4 regions of the Pyramidobacter piscolens W5455 genome follow, and region 4 is predicted to be linked to each of the others. Evidence: riboswitches for the same ligand, from Rfam matches in the RefSeq annotation. Region 4 holds a riboswitch; each other region holds the start of a gene.

Evidence for each region. Region 4 has a riboswitch for cobalamin ahead of HMPREF7215_RS06715 (sirohydrochlorin cobaltochelatase). Riboswitches for the same ligand answer to the same signal wherever they lie in the genome.
Region 1: it holds a riboswitch for cobalamin, as region 4 does, so the genes downstream of both, HMPREF7215_RS00775 (methylmalonyl-CoA mutase family protein) here and HMPREF7215_RS06715 (sirohydrochlorin cobaltochelatase) in region 4, are expected to answer to the same signal.
Region 2: it holds a riboswitch for cobalamin, as region 4 does, so the genes downstream of both, HMPREF7215_RS00790 (succinate CoA transferase) here and HMPREF7215_RS06715 (sirohydrochlorin cobaltochelatase) in region 4, are expected to answer to the same signal.
Region 3: it holds a riboswitch for cobalamin, as region 4 does, so the genes downstream of both, HMPREF7215_RS01625 (ABC transporter substrate-binding protein) here and HMPREF7215_RS06715 (sirohydrochlorin cobaltochelatase) in region 4, are expected to answer to the same signal.

Annotation. Positions count from the first base shown of each region.
Region 1 is NZ_ADFP01000011.1:18,010-22,002, reverse strand. Features, by position in the region: gene HMPREF7215_RS00775 (methylmalonyl-CoA mutase family protein) at 1-1,171, opposite strand, end outside; cobalamin riboswitch at 1,286-1,446, opposite strand; gene HMPREF7215_RS00770 (hypothetical protein) at 1,659-2,108, shown strand; gene HMPREF7215_RS00765 (serine hydrolase domain-containing protein) at 2,299-3,687, shown strand; gene HMPREF7215_RS00760 (MATE family efflux transporter) at 3,716-3,993, opposite strand, start outside.
Region 2 is NZ_ADFP01000011.1:24,353-28,345, reverse strand. Features, by position in the region: gene HMPREF7215_RS00795 (hypothetical protein) at 1-46, opposite strand, end outside; gene HMPREF7215_RS00790 (succinate CoA transferase) at 39-1,544, opposite strand; cobalamin riboswitch at 1,688-1,878, opposite strand; gene meaB (methylmalonyl Co-A mutase-associated GTPase MeaB) at 2,002-3,132, opposite strand; gene scpA (methylmalonyl-CoA mutase) at 3,165-3,993, opposite strand, start outside.
Region 3 is NZ_ADFP01000023.1:10,723-14,715, forward strand. Features, by position in the region: gene HMPREF7215_RS01615 (putative NPN-dependent ornithine cyclodeaminase) at 1-639, shown strand, start outside; gene HMPREF7215_RS01620 (L,D-transpeptidase family protein) at 754-1,416, opposite strand; cobalamin riboswitch at 1,559-1,727, shown strand; gene HMPREF7215_RS01625 (ABC transporter substrate-binding protein) at 1,878-2,885, shown strand; gene HMPREF7215_RS01630 (ABC transporter substrate-binding protein) at 3,250-3,993, shown strand, end outside.
Region 4 is NZ_ADFP01000074.1:16,267-20,259, forward strand. Features, by position in the region: gene HMPREF7215_RS06700 (AMP-binding protein) at 26-1,498, opposite strand; gene HMPREF7215_RS06705 (GNAT family N-acetyltransferase) at 1,623-2,033, opposite strand; cobalamin riboswitch at 2,348-2,527, shown strand; gene HMPREF7215_RS06715 (sirohydrochlorin cobaltochelatase) at 2,647-3,555, shown strand; gene HMPREF7215_RS06720 (FecCD family ABC transporter permease) at 3,558-3,993, shown strand, end outside.

The DNA.
Region 1 (3,993 bases), on a different contig from region 4:
TCATGATCTGCTGGTTGCGGGCGATGCGGCGCGCCTGTTCGGTGGCGGGGCGGACGGCCCAGTCGAAGCAGTTGACGTTCATGGAATCGACGCCGGCCACGGCGGCCGAGAAGGCCTGCGTGGACGTGCGCAGGATGTTGACGTAGGGATCGTAGACCGTCACGGTGAACGGCGAGGTCTTGGCGATGACGTTGACCTTCGCGCTCTCACCCTCGCAGCCGAAGGCGCGCGCGACGTGCGCCCAGAGCACGCGCAGGGCGCGCAGGCGGGCGATCTCCATGAAGAAGTTGGCGCCGAGGCCGACCTCGAAGCGAAGATGGCGGGCGGTCACCTCGGGGGCGATTCCGCGTTCCGACATGGCGCGGATCACGGCGACGGCGTCGGCGAGCGCGCAGGCCGTCTCCTGAACGGCGGACGCTCCGGCGTCGGCGTAGACGCTGCCGCGGATCAGGACCGTGCGCAGCGCGCATTGGTTGTTTTCGGCCCAAAGCAGCGTCTGCGCCATTTCATCGTACAGGCTGCCGAGCGACCGGCTCAGGGAGCCGTCGCGGGCCAGCGCGCCGATGGGGTCGGCGCCGACGCAGCCTTTCAGGCTGGAAGGCGCGACGCCGTGATTTTTACACCAGGCGGCGATCATGCCCAGCATCGGCAGGGCGGACGCGCCGGCGGCGACGTGCAGCTCGTGCGCGCTCGGATCGGCGTCGGCGAAAAACTTTTCCAGATGCTCGAGCGAGCAGATGCTGACGCCGCGGCGCTCGCAGGCGGGGACGTCCATGCCGTGCGTGCTGGAGTAATCGAGCACCGGGTGGATGGCCGTGGCGCCCCTTTTCAGTTCCTCGGCGGCCAGTTCGCCGGCCCGGCGCGGGCCGCGCGCGTCGACGCCCTGGGCGATCTCCCAGAGTTTGCCGTGCGCAGGGGCGCTCCTGACGCCCCGCAGATAATCCTGTTCGCCGGGAAAAGTTTGGCAGTCTTTCAGATCCTTGACGTCCTCGGCCGTGTAGATAGGCTGAAGTGTGATGCCTTCGCAGGTCGGCGTGAACATTTTTTTGTCGAAGGGCGCCCCCTTCAGAGCCGCTTCGGCGGCCTGCTTCCACTCCTCGTACGTGGGGACTTTGAACTCGTCAAAGGTGACAGGAGTGATCGGCGCAGACTTCTGCTGGTCTTTTTCCATGGTGAATCAAATCCTCCCTGACGCTGAAAATTTGCCCGTTCCCCCGCCGGCGGAAAAAAATCAGCGAAGAAAACGCGCTTGCGCGGCGAAATCCCGCCCGCGCAAGATTCGCTCTCTGTTCCCCCGTTTCAGGCCGGTATCCTGACTCGCGCGCAAAACGCTCACAGTGGCGGGGCCGCTTTGGTCTTTCACCAAATTCCCCGGGCTGAAACTGCATATCATGACTTCTTATTTTACAATAAAAATTTCCTCGAATCCACCTCAAAAGAGTAAAAAGAAACGTTCAGAGAGAAAAAGACGGTTCAAGTTTCAGTGTTGTGTTTCGCGTTGTCGGAAAATGCGAAAGAAAAGACGAGAAGCAGCGGCCCCCGTCCGCCCAAAGGATTGTTGTTTTCTCTCATGTGCGGGCATTTCCCGTCTGCTAGAATCAGGGCGTAACTTCCGGAGGCGTCCGTAAGTCCTCCGGCGGCAAAGGAGGTTCGTGTTCATGAAAAAAATATCGGCGTCGAGCGTCGCCCTGCTGACGATGCTGTTCTTTTTGTCGGCCGCGCGTCCTCTGCCGGCAATGAGCGTCAATTTCTACGGCCTGTCGGTCGAGATCCCCGACGGCTGGTCCTTCAGACAGGGCGAACAGGTCCTGATCTATAATCAGAACGAAAGCGCGGCCGTCATCGTCGATCAGGCCGCCACCACCCAGAGCGGCACCGTCAAGAGCGTGGCCGAAAATCTGGCCGACGCGGTGGGCGTGAAAAAGAACGACATCCGCCGCGACAAAAAAGGCTCGCTGCGCCTGGATTTCGTCCAGAACGGCGAGCCGGTCAACGTCCGCGTGCTGGAAAGCCGCGGGCGCATCCTCATGGTCTACGTCTTCGGCAAAGACTCCGAAGCCAACGACATCGCCGCCTCCATCGGCGAAAAAAGCGCCGCCGGCCATTGACCGTGCGGCGACAAAAATACGCTGCGAAAGGGTCGCTTTGTCCCCTTTCCGCAGCGTATTTTTATCCGGCGCGCGAGCCGCCGCCCGAAGGCGGGCTGAACGTGACTCTTGGCCGTCTGTTTTGCCCCGCTTCGTTTATAATAAGGCCGTTTTCACGCCTCAAAATTTACGCTCTCAAGGAGAATCATCGATGACAGATCCTTTTCGGACAAAAGAATCCGCTTTCTGCGACTATGCGGAACAAATCATGGCGGCCCATCGCGCCCGCGGCATTGCCGTCGCCGTCGTCGATCGGCGCGGTACGGCCTATCAGAAATTTTTCGGTTCCCGCGACGCGGCGCGACGCCTGCCCGTCGACGAAAACACGATCTTCGGCCTGGCCTCGGTGACCAAGTCCTTCACCGCGCTGGCGCTGATGCAGATGGCGGAAAAAGGCCTCGTCGATCTGCAGGCGCCGGCGTCCGCCTACTGCCCGGAATTCAAAAACGCCGGGCAGGCCCCCGTGAGCGTGGCGCACTTCCTGAGCCACAGCGGCGGCTATTTCCCCATGCCGCGCGCGTTGCTGCCCGACCTTTTGAAAAAACTGGGCGTCGATCCGCGCTCGCAGGAAACGGCTTACGACGACCGCGTCGCGCAGGCGGCGATCGAGCTGGTGACGCAGGCCATGGACGATCCCGCGCCGCGGCTGGGGCGCCCCGGCGAATACATGAGCTACTGCAACGACGGCTACGGCATCCTCAGCGACATCGTGCGCCGCCGCGGCGGCGAAGGGTCGTACGCCCGCTACGTGGAGCGCCGCATCCTCGCGCCGCTCGGCATGAACCGGAGCACCTGCGGATTCCTGCGCCCCGCCGCCGACGCCGACACGTCGCTGCTGTACAGCGACGACCTCGGCGTGAGCGAGGGCAACCTCGACTTTTACCGCAGCGCCTTTGTACTCAACGGCGGCGGCGCGATGAAATCCACGCTGGGCGACATGAAAAAGTATCTGCGCATGTATCTCAACGGCGGCCGCGGCGAAGCGGGCGCGATCGTCGCGGAACGGAGCGTCCGCGACATGGTAAGCCCGCGCGTGGCGGCGAAGCATCATCAGTTCTACGGCTACGGACTGAGCGTCGGCTTCATGCGCGACCTCACGGTGTACCGCCACGGCGGCAGCCTGCCGGGAGTTTCCTCGCACATCGCCTGGTCGCCGGAACTCGAACGCGGCGCGGTCGTGCTGTGCAACACGCAGAACGTCCCCGTCTCGCTGATCGCCGACGCGCTGCTCCGCATCGCCGCCGGCTGGGAGCCGCAGCCGGAAGACCTCTGGACCGACTGCCCCTGGGAGCCGGAAGTCATTGAGGCCGCCTGCGGACGCTACCGCTCCGGCGAAGGCGCGGAGGTCGTCATCGAAAGGGACGGCAGCGGCATTTCCGTCCTCAACGACGGCAAACCGGCGAACGTTCGCATGGTGCGCGGCCGCATGGCGCTGCTGCGCAGCGGCTTCGCCGTATCCGAGCTGCGCCCTTGCTTCAGCGAAGACGGAACCGTCTGGGGCCTGCGCCTGAACGACCGCATCGTGCCGAAAGTCGGCTGATCTGCGGCAGAGTTTTTTGAACAGATTTTTAGCCCAAGTATTTTCTCATCCGATAATTTTCCACAGCAATAAAGGATCCCGTACAAAGCAAAGAAAGGAACTCCGCGACGGGAATGGCGTACCAGACGCCGTCTGTCCCCCAGAACTGCGGCAGGATGTAAAGCATCGGGATCAAGAAGACGGTTTGGCGAAGCACGCTGAGCAGCAGCGTCTTCTTCGGCTTTCCGATCGACTGAAAATACACCTGTCCGACCGCTTGGACGGTGGCGAGAGGAAACAGCAGCGTCAATTTTTCCAGACCGTCCG
Region 2 (3,993 bases), on a different contig from region 4:
GCATCGTGATCTCGAGAAGCGATTTCAAAAACATGATTTCAGTCATTCCCTTTCTCTGATTCGTTTTCTTCGGGGCGATAATCCCGCATCCAGCGTTGCGGATCCTCCGGCGCGAAGCCGTGACGGAAGCCGGGGCGCGCGGCGCTGCGCTCGACGAACGCCTGCAGCGCCGGGCGGAACTTGGGGTGCGCGCAGTTCTCGATCAGCGCGCGGGCGCGCTCGTAGGCCGTGAGCCCGCGCAGATCGGCGCAGCCCTGTTCGGTGATGATCACGTGAGGGTCGTGTTCCGTGTGGTCGACGTGCGCCACATGCGGGACGATGCAGGAGATCGTTCCGTTCTTCGCCGTCGACGGCGTGGTGAACACCGAGAGCGCGGCGTTGCGCGCGAAGTCTCCCGAGCCGCCGAGGCCGTTGACGATCTGGCAGCCGCCGATGTGCGTGGAGTTGACGTTGCCCTCGAGGTCCACTTCCAGCGCCGTATTCACGGCGATGACGCCGAGGCGGCGGATCACTTCCGGCGAGTTGCTGATCTCCACGGGGCGCAGGATGATCTTGTACTTGTACATCTCCAGACTCTTGTAAAAGGCGTCGATGCGCTCGGGCGAGATGGTCAGCGCCGTCCCCGAGGCGAACGAGACGCGCTCCGTCTCGATCAGGTCGAGCACGGAGTCCTGCAGCACTTCCGAATAGATGGAGAGGTTGCGGAACTTCGATTTCTGCAGGCCGCCCAGCACGGCGTTGGCCATGTTGCCGACGCCCGACTGGATCGGCGGCAGCTTGCGCGGCAGCCGCCCGCAGGCCACTTCGTTCTCGAGGAACGCGACCAGATAGTCGGCCATGATCTGGGACCTTGCGTCGGTCTGCGCCAGATGGCGCGTCGAATCGGGAATGTCGGTGACGACCACGGCGGCGATCTTGTCGGGACGGCAGCGGATGTAGGGCATGCCGACGCGGTTGTTGGGGCGCACGATCGGGATCGGTTCGGTCTCCTTCATGCGCCGCGGGCTGTACACGTCGTGCATACCTTCCAGCTTGACGGGCTGCGCCGTGTTGACCTCGACGATCACCTTTTCGGCGTACTCCGCCAGCACGTTGGAACAGCCCACCGACGTGGAGGGGATAATGTTGCCCTCGTCGTCGATGCCGATCGCTTCGATGATGGCTATGTCGATTTTGCCGAAGTAGCCGTTTTTGATCCAGAAGGGCACCTGGCTGAGGTGCATGTCCACATAGGCGAGGCGGTCGTCGTTGGCCAGCTCGCGCACGCTCTGGTTGGTCTGATAGGGATAACGCCGTTCGATCACGCCGGCGCGCGCCAGCCGCCCGTCGAGTTCGTCGCCGACGGACGCGCCGGTGATCAGCTTGATGCGGATCTTCTCGCCGCGTTCGGCGCGGCGGGCCAGCGCCATGGGCACGGCCTTGGGGTACCCGGCCATGGTGAAGCCGCTCGTGCCGACGGTCATGCCGTCCTTGATCAGTTCGGCGGCCTGCGCCGCCGACATGGTCTTGGCCTCGGCCTCGTGATTGCTGATGCGGTTGTACACGTTTCTTCCTTCCTTTCGGCGCGGCGGCGGTCCACGCGAAAAAAATTCTTCCGGCACTCAATGCCGAAAGAACGTACGCCGCCGGGGCCTCGGTCAAAAAAGAAGGTCTGAAGCAGCACACACGTTCCGTCGCTCGCGAGAACTTTTTCGTGCTCAGCGCGGCAAGTCTTCTGGCTCAAGCCCATGGAGCCTTCTCCGCCTTCCCATGAGCGCGAGGCTCACAGTGGCGCGTGGAGAAGCTGAGGCTTTTACAGCGGCGGGACCGCTCGGGATTCTCACCCGGTTCCTTTTTGATCGAGACGCAGCGTCTCGAACCGTGCTGATTATTCGATTGGGTTTCTGAGACAGATTATAGCAGAAAAAAATAAAAGAGGAGAAAACGTTCCACGTGGAACGTCTTCTCCGCTTTTTTCGGATCGGCTCGCGCCCGGCGATCGCTGGCGCGGCGGAAAAACATCTACCGCCCGGCGTGGAACAGCTCGCGCTCCATCACGTCGATGATCTCTTGGGCGGCCTGCGTGGGCGGCAATTTGCCCGCGGTGACCTCCTCCTCGATGCGCGCCTTGGCGGCGGCGATGGCCCGGTTGGCGCCGATGAGGTTTTCCAGATGCTCCTGCGCCATGTCGTTGACCCATTTGAGCACCTGTTCTTTGCGCCGTTTTTCGAAGACGCCGTTGCCGCGCACGGTCTTGAAAAACTCCTCGATCACGCCCCACATCTCGGGAATGCCCTCGCCCGTCAGCGACGAGCAGGTGTAGGCGTGGCTGCCCCAGCCCTCCGTGGCGGGACGCAGGTAGTGGAGCATCATGTCGAAGTCGGCGCGCGCCGACAACGCTTTGACTTTGTTGTCGCCGTCGGCCTTGTTGACGAGAATCGAGTCGGCGATCTCCATAATGCCCTTTTTGATGCCCTGCAGGTCGTCGCCCGCGCCGGTCAGCGCCACCATGAGGAAGTAATCCACCATGTTGCGCACGGTCGTTTCGCTCTGGCCGACGCCGACGGTCTCGACGAGGACCACGTCGTAGCCCGCCGCCTCGACGAGCAGCAGCGTCTCGCGGCTTTTGCGCGTGACGCCGCCGAGCGTGCCGCCCGACGGGGACGGACGCACGAAAGCGTTGGGGTGGCGCGACAGCTTTTCCATGCGCGTCTTGTCGCCGAGGACGCTGCCCTTGGTGACGGTGCTGCTGGGATCGACGGCGAGCACAGCGACGCGGTGCCCGCGGTCGCACAGCCACGAGCCGAGCGCTTCGATGAAGGTGCTTTTGCCGGCGCCGGGCACGCCGGTAACGCCGACGCGCATGGAACCGCCCGTGTGGGGCAGCAGCTTTTGGATCAGTTCCTGCGCCGTGGCGAAATGCTTGGGAGCGTTGCTCTCGATCAGCGTGATGGCCCGCGACAGGATCGCGCGTTCGCCATTCAGGATGCCTCGCGCGTATTCGTCGACGGAGAGGTTGCGCCGCACGGGCTGGACGTTGGCGGCGGTAGGCGCGCCGGTGCCGTCCACGCCCTTTGTCACGAAGCAGGCGAATTCGCCGCCGGCGTTCTGCGGCTGCCACTCGGGCTGGTAGGTGGTGTTTTCGGTGTTCATCGTTTTTTCTCCTTTTCGGGGGGAGGAGACTTTTATTTCGCGGCTCCTTCCTGGGCGGCAAGGCGCTTGTTCAGCACCTGCAGCATCTCGCGGGCGGCGGCGGGAATGACCGTGCCGGGGCCGAAGATGCAGGCGGCGCCGTGGTCGTACAGGAACTGATAATCCTGCGCGGGGATGACGCCGCCGGCGACGACCATGATGTCGCCGCGGCCGCGTTTTTTCAGCTCTTCGACGAGCTGGGGCAGCAGCGTCTTGTGCCCGGCGGCCAGCGAGCTCATGCCGACGATGTGGACGTCGTTGTCCACAGCGTCCTGAGCGGTCTCGGCCGGCGTCTGGAACAGCGGACCGACGTCGACGTCGAAGCCCATGTCGGCGTAGGCGGTGGCGACGACTTTGGCGCCGCGGTCGTGACCGTCCTGTCCCATCTTGGCGACCATGATGCGCGGGCGGCGCCCTTCGCGCTTCTCGAAGTCGTCGGTCATCTGGCGGACTTCCTTGATCACTTCGTCGTCGGCGAATTCGCTGCTGTACACTCCGGAAATCGAACGGATCACGGCTTTGTGCCTCCCGCATACTTTTTCGATGGCAAAGGAAATTTCGCCCAGCGACGCGCGCGCGCGCGCCGCCTCGACGGACAGCTCGAGCAGGTTGCCCTCGCCGCTTTCCATGGCGTGGGTGATGGCGTCGAGGCACTGCCGCACTTTTTCGGGGTCGCGCCCGGCGCGCAGTTTTTCGAGGCGCGCGATCTGCGCCTGACGCACGGCGGTGTTGTCGACGTCGAGAATGTCGAGCGGGTCTTCCTTTTCGAGCGGGAAGTAGTTGATGCCGACGATCTTCTCGTTGCCGGAGTCGATGTGGGCC
Region 3 (3,993 bases), on a different contig from region 4:
CTCGTCGTCGGCACGGCGCTGGCCCTCGACCAGAATTCGCGCCTGGCGCTCGAGCGCCTGATCCGCAACGGCTACGTGCAGGCGATCTTCTGCGGTTCCGAAACCGCCGCTTTCGATCTCGAGCGCGGCGTCTTTGACACGTCGTGGGGACAGAAAATCTTCGAACACGAGCAGAACAGCACCTACAACCTCTACGACACCATCAACCTCGCCAACTCCTACGGTTCGTTGGAAGCGCTCGTCGCCTCCGGCAAGGTCAAAGACGGCTTCGTCAAGGCCTGCGTCGAGTGCGGCACAGCTCTGGTCATGGCCGGCACCATCCGCGACCGCCTGGCCCTGCCCGGCGCCTGCAACAACGTCTACGCCGCTCAGAACGCCATGCGCGTCCACGCCCGCAAGACCTCGACCATGATCATGATGTCGGCGATCCTTTACACTATCGCCACCGGCAACATGACCCCCTCGTACAACGAGTTCGACGGCGTCGTCCGTCCCGTCTACATGTATACCGTCGACGTGCAGGAATTCGCCGTCAACAAGCTGTCCGACCGCGGCACCGTCACGGCTGTCAGCATGGTCACCAACACGCAGGATTTCGTGCGCAACCTCGACCGCGCGCTGAACAGGCCTCAGGATTGATTCGCGGCGATAAAAACTGCCCCGCCTTTCTCGCTTGCCGAAAAAGGCGGGGCAGTTTTTTATCGCCGCGGCGAATGATGAAAGAAATGGCTTTTGTATTTGGTATGGCTCCGTCTAAAAACGGGCGAGACGCTCCGCTTTCGGGACGATGACGATCCAGGCACCGTCGTGGCACTGGCGCAGCAGCTCGATCATGTCCCGGCGTTCGAGCGAGAGGCAGCCGGCGGTGGTCCAGTGGCGGCGGGATTTGACGTGGACGAAGATGGCCGACCCTCGTCCCGGCACGGCGGGGTCGGCGTTGTAGCCGACGGCCATGGCGTAATCGTACTGATAGTAGTCGGCCAGGTGTTCGCCGTGGATTTTTTTCGCGCTCTCCACCCAGGTGTTGTAGATTTTCGGCTGGTTCACGTCGTCGGCCCAGTAGGAGTTGGGAGTCACCGGGCGCCATTTCATGGCTGTGCCGGGGTTGGGCTTGTTGCCGAAGGCGTGCAGGATCGGGAAGGCGCCGACGGGCGTCTTCTTGTCGCCTTCGCGCTTGTTTTCCGTCAGTCCCAGCTTGCCGTAGCCGCACGGCGCTTCCAGCGTCTTTTCCCAGGCGCCGGCGTCGCTTTTCTTCCACAGAGAGAGCGCACGGTCGACGACGAGGATGATCTCGCCGGTCTTCTGCGCCGTCCGCGACGCGGCGAGCAGCTCGCGCAGATCGGCGGCCATGGCGGGCGCAGCCAACGCCGCGGCGGCGAAAAGCGCCGGGAAAATCTTTGCAAGAGTACGCTTCATAACGAGCAACCTCCTCTTTGGAATGATTCCATTGGGTGAGCCAAGCATAGCACAAAAGCGCCGCGCTGTCTGCGCGGGCTCCGCTTCAGTTCCGTCCTGTCTCAAGATTTGACAAGGGCGCCCGAAGGCGCTTAAAATATGTGAAAATGGAACGTCGCCGGGCGTCGGAAGCAGGTGAAAGTCCTGCGCGGCCCCGCCACTGTAACCCCTGACGAAGCGGTATTACGCTCACTGAAGGTCTTGTGCCCTTTGGGAAGAGTCCGCGCAGGAAGAAGGGGAGTCAGGATACGCGCCGGGCGACGCGAAGGAAGGCTTTTGCGCGGGCGAAATCTTTTCAGGGCAGCAGACATCACTGTCTCTAAAGGCACGGCCGCGGACCGTGTCTTTTTTTATGCCCGCGTTTTCTATAGAGGCGAGCCGGCGGGGGCCGGGTCACGTTTTTTGCGCAGGAGGTTCACAGCATGAAAAAGGTTCTTCGCAGTTTTCTTGTGGCAGCCGCTTCACTGGCCATGGCCGCGGCATCCTTCGCGGCGGAAACCGTTTATCCCGTAACCGTCGACAACGGCAATCGCCGGATCGTCTTCGAGAAGGCGCCCGAGCGCGTCGTCACCAACGGCGACAGCAACATCATCGAACTGATGTTCGCGCTGGGGCTCGAAGGCCGCATGGCCGGCTACGCGGGTTTCCCCGAGTACGGCGGGCAGGTCTCGCCGGAATACCGGGAGAAGCTCAAGGCGATCCCCATCGCCGCGCCCGGCTACATCACGCTGGAGGCTCTGCTCGGCGCCAATCCCGACTTCTTCCTGTCGGGCTACAATTACGGGCTCGACATCCCCGGCAGCACGGCCGGCGGCGCGATCACGCCCGAAGAGCTGGAAAAGCACGGCGTCAAGAGCTACGCCATCACCGAGTCGCTGATCCACGTGATGAAAAAAAACGTCGTCAGCCTCGAAGACACTTACGCCGATCTCGCCAATCTGGGCGTGATTTTCGACGTCCAAGACAAGGCGCAGCAAGTCATCGACGGCATGAAATCGCGCGCCGCAGCAGTGGAGGCCAAACTGGCGCAGATCGATACGGCCAAGCCTCTGAACGTGTTCATCCACCCCACATGGGGCGCTCCCGATCAGCCGCCCCGCTCCAACGGCGCGCAGGCCATGCCCAGCGCCCTGGTGGCGATGGTGGAAGCGCGCAACATCTTTGCCGACGTCGACAGCAGCTGGATCAAGGTGACATGGGAAGAGGTCGTCGCGCGCAATCCCGACGTGATCCTGCTGCTCGAAGCCGGCACGACGAACGGCGAGGAGCGCAAGAAGCTGCTGCTCGAAAATCCCGCGCTGCAGGGCGTGAACGCCGTGAAGGACGGGCGCGTTTACATTATCCGCATCGAAGACGCCTACCCCGGCCCCCGCGCTATCCGCGGACTGGAACTGATCGCCAAAGCTTTCTATCCCGAACTGTTCAAGTAAACGAAAGCGTTTTTTCGGAAGACGTGCCGCCGCGTCTGGGGGACATCCCACGATGCAGAAAGACGGGCGGCGTTCGTCATGCGTCAAAAAATGTAGGCCCTGTTCGCGCGGAGCGAGCCGCGGAACGGGGCTTTTTTCCAAGAGGGCCGCGGCCTTTCGGGATCGCGTTGTTTATACTAATTCTTGATAGAAAGTGTTGACATAGTTTTCTGGGCGCAGCGAGGGAGTTCAGTCGCTCAGAACTATCTCGACTGCTATGCAGTCTGCGCAGTTCGCTTTGTGAATCTCCCTCGCAGCGCCCTTGTGTTCGTCTTTTTGATTAAGAAATAGTATTAATCGTCTTAACTGAATCGGAGGTCTTACGATGAGAAAATCGCTTTGCGCCGTTCTTGCGGCGCTGCTGAGCGCCACGCTTTCCGCCGCGGCCGTGGGCGCGGCGGAAACGGTCTACCCCGCAACGGTCGATAACGGCAACCGCAAAATCGTCTTCGAAAAAGCTCCCGAGCGCGTCGTCACCAACGGCGACAGCAACATCATCGAGCTGATGTTCGCGCTCGGCCTCGAAGACAAACTCGTGGGCTATGCGGGATTCCCCGGCTCGAAACACCAGGTCTCGCCCGAATACCGCGAAAAACTGGCGAAGATCCCCGTGGCCCAGGAAGGCTACATCACGCTGGAAACGCTGCTCGGCACCGATCCCGATTTCTTCCTGTCTGGCTACAACTATGGCCTCGACATCCCCGGCAGCACGGCCGGCAACGCCGTCACGCCCGAAGAGCTGGAAAAGCATGGCGTCAAAAGCTACGCCATCACCGAATCGCTGATCCGCGTGATGAACAAGCCGCCTGTGACGTTGGAGGACACTTACAACGACCTGCGCAACCTGGGCGTGATCTTCAACGTGCAAGACAAAGCCGAGGCCGTGATCGCCGGCATGAAGGCGAGAGTATCGGCCATACGGGAAAAGCTTGCCGGCGTGAAGGCGACGCCATGCGTGTTCATCTTCCGCAGCTTCGGCACGCCGAACGAAGACGCACCGCGCGCCTGCGGCGGTCAGGCCATGCCCAGCGCTCTGCTTCGCCTCGCCCATGCCGGCAATATCTTCGAC
Region 4 (3,993 bases):
ACAATTTTTACCGGCCGGACAGGCGTCACTCAAGTTCCCTCAGCTTGCGGCGCAGGATCTTGCCCGAAGGGGACGTGGGCAGGCTCTCGACGAAATCGACCTTGCGCGGGATCTTGTAGTTGGCGAGCTTGCCCTTGCAGTACTCGATGATGTCGCGGTCGGTGACCGAAGCGCCTTCCTTGAGCACGACGAAGGCGCGCGGGATCTCGCCGTTGACGAGATGGCGCATGGACACGACGGCTGCCTGGGCGATAGACGGATGGACGTTGAGGATGCGCTCCACTTCCTGGGGATAGACGTTGAAACCGCCGACGATGATGATGTCGGTGAGGCGGTCGAGCACGGTGATGTAGCCGTCCGCGTCGTATTTGACGACGTCGCCGGTGTCGTACCAGCCGTCGGGGGACAAACGTTCGGCGGTGGCTTGGGGCGCTTCGTAATAGCCGTGGAACACGGACTTGCCGCGCAGTTTGAGCACGCCGGGCGTTTCCGGCGGCAGAGGGTCGCCTTGCTGGTCGCAGACTTTCCACTCGTAGCCGGGCAGGACGGGGCCGATGGTGCCGAGCTTGCGCGTCTTTTCGTCGTTGTTGAAGGTGACGACGGGCGAACACTCGGTCGTGCCGTAGCCTTCGAGAATGGGATGGCCGAACAGTTCCACGCTGGCCTGGTCGAGCGACAGGTTGAGACGGTCGCCGCCGGTGATGACGGCGCGGACCGTGTCGATCTCGATGGGATTGTGCGCGGCCGAGCGCTTCAGGAACTCGAGCATGGCGGGGACGAGGAACAGCACCGTGCACCCGGCGTCCCGGATCGCCTCGAGCGTTTTCAGCGGCGGCATAAAGGCGGGCACGGCGGCGACTTTCGCGCCGGCGTACTGGGGCAGCAGCATCGAGAGCGTCAGGCCGAAGGAATGGAAGTTCGGCAACGCCCAAATGATCGTGTCGTGCGGATAAATCGGAAAATGTTTGCAGATCGAGCGCACGTTGTCGATAAAATTTTCGTGGCTCAGCGGCACTGCCTTGGGCAGACCGGTCGTTCCCGAAGTCGTGAAGAACACGGCCCAGTCGGGGGTCGTCGTTTTGCGCTCCACGCCGCGGAATTTGTCAAGCGTTCCGGCCGTCGGTTCGATCTCCACGACGGGGTAGCGCAGCACACCCGCCGCGGCCTTGGCGTCGCCGCGGGCGACCACGATCGCGAAGGGCTGAACGAGGTCGATGGTGGGCAGCAGATTGTCGGTGCCGGCGCGCATGTTCAACGGGATCAACGTGCCTTTCAGACTCCAGACGGCAAGAGCCAGCGTCAGCAGCGCCGGGCAGTTGGGCAGCAGCGTCATCAGCCGCTGCCCCTCTTTGAAACCGGCCGCTATCAGCGCTTTGCGTTCCGCGGCGACGGCGGCCAACAGCGCCTGCCCCTTCAGCCAATCCCCGTTCCACCAAAATACGTCCGCGGCGGCGCGTTTTCTCAAACTCTCCCGCAGGAGATCTTCAAGACGTTCCATTTGTTTCCTCCTCGATAAAAGCGGCGGCAAAGTCTTTGCGCCGGCCGACTCGTTTCTCTGCTTGGCGCGCCCCGGCGAGGGCGCATTTTCAGGACAGACAGATTTTTTATGTCTTCGGCACGACTCAGCACTGGTACTTCATGGGCACGAACTGGGGCATCTCGCTGAAGCCGAGTTTCTCGTAAAAGGCTTGGGTGCCCGGCGCGCCGACCAGACCGATCCAGTCGATTCCGACGGCGCGGAGTTCCTTCACGAGCCGGGAGACGATCTTCTTTCCCCAGCCCTGACCGCGGTAATCGGTCCGCACCACGATGTCTTGGATGTAAGCGTCGCTGACGCCGTCGGAAAGGGCGCGTCCCATGCCGACCAGCTCGCTGGCGTCGAACAGGGCGACAAAACGGAAGGAATTGGCCACCATCGCGGGAATGACGTCTTCGCTCCAGCCTTCTTCCCACCAGCCGGCGTCCATGTAAAGATCGACAACCGCTTCGGGACGGACTGACGTCACCACTTCAAGGCGCAGTGAATTTTCCATTTCCAAAAGAAGCACCTCCATGAAAAATTTAACGCGGCATTTTCTTCAGTCACTGGGTATATGGTAATTTTTCGCCGCCAAATTGGCAAGCGCCGATTGCAGAAATTTGCCGCCTCGTTCGCCCTCAAAAATCCGACGGCGCGTTTTTCCGGCTCGGCGCGGCGCGGAACGTGAACCGTTTCCGCCGACGTTCCGGCGGCGAGAAATCATCTTCATCCCGGCGGCAAAATCCGCCGGGAATTTTTTTGAGACGCCTGCCGCGCAAAAAACGTTTTCATCTTCGTTATGTTTCATTGAAGCGGCTGCGAGTCCGTGTTATAATGATGACAATCGAACATGAAACTCCCTTTTCAAAGAGGAAGCCGGTGAAAATCCGGCGCGGCCCCGCCGCTGTAACTCTGACAAATCCGAAGCATGTCACTGATCGCGTTATTGGGAAGACTCGGACGAGGATGAAGAGAAGCCAGAATATTCTTTGAGGGAGCTTGCAAAGGGGGAATGTTTGCGTGGGCGAACTCCTGGGCGGCTGACCAGTGACAGCCGCGGCGGAAGGACACGACGCAGGGTCGTGTCTTTTTTTGTCTCCCGAGGCCTGAGCTTCGGAAAAAATTTCATGAAAGGTCGTCTGATGAACATGTCCTTTAAGTCCATGATCCTCGCCGTCACCCTCGCGGCCGTCGCTTTCTCCGGAATCGCCTGCGCCAAGGAAGCCAAAAAGGAAGAGAAGCAGGCAATCCTGATCACCTCTTTCGGCACTTCCATGCCCAGCGCCCGCAAAGCCATCGACAATTTGGTGGCCGCCGCCAAAAAGGCGTTCCCCGGCGCCGAAGTGCGTCTGGCGTTCACTTCCAACATCATCCGCCGCAAGCTGGCCCGCGAAGGCAAGAAGAACGTCCCGCCCACGCCCGTCATGGCCCTAGCGCAGCTGAACGACGAGGGCTTCGCCAAAGTCGGCGTGATGCCGACGCACATCATCCCCGGCGCCGAATACGACGAGATCAAAAACGTGGTCGAGGCTTGGGGCGAACTGAAAGGCAAATACGGCATCAAGGATCTGCGCCTCGGCAAGACGTTCCTTTCCAGCGTCGAAGGCTGCGACGAGATGGCGGAGATCCTCGTGAAGAGATTCGAGAAACTTGCCGACAAGGATACCGCCGTCGTGCTGATGGGGCACGGCACGCCGCATCACATCGCCAACGCCATGTACAGTCAGCTTCAGGTCGCTTTGGACAAGATCGCCGACGGTCGCTTCTTCATCGGCACCGTCGAGAACACTCCGATGATCGAGGACGTCGTCGTTGCGCTGAAGAAGGCCGGTTACAAGAAGACGCTCGTCTCGCCGCTGATGATCGTCGCCGGCGACCACGCCAACAACGATATGGCCGACGCGAACGATCCCGAGTCCTGGTACAGCATCCTCAAGAAGGAAGGCTTCGCCGTCGAGACCTACATCAAGGGGCTTGGCGAGGACAAAGGCGTCACGGCCGCCTTCGTCGAACACCTGAAGGAAATGATGAAGTAAAAATGTCTCCGTCGCCTGTCGGAAACTTCGAGCGCTGGCGTTCGCGGCTTTGCGCGCGGCGTTTGCGCCTGGGAGCGGCGCTCGGCGCGCTTCTTTTTCTGACGGCGCTGTGGCGGATCACGCAGGGAGAGTGGGACATTCCACTCTCCCGCGTCTTTGAACTGCTCTCGCCGTTTCTTCCGGCGGCCGAGAGCGAGACCGCCGAGGCTCTGGTGATCCGCGCCGTCCGCCTGCCGAGATTTTTCGCGGCGGTAGGCGCCGGCGGGTTGCTCGCCGTCTCGGGCGCGGTCCTTCAGGGGCTGCTGGCCAATCCGCTGGCCGAGCCCTACACGCTGGGCATCGCTTCCGGCGCGGCCTTCGGCGGCGCGCTGGGATTTTTTTTCAGCCGCCTGGCGGTGACGCCGATGGCTTTTGCCGGCGCGCTCGGCTCGCTGGCGT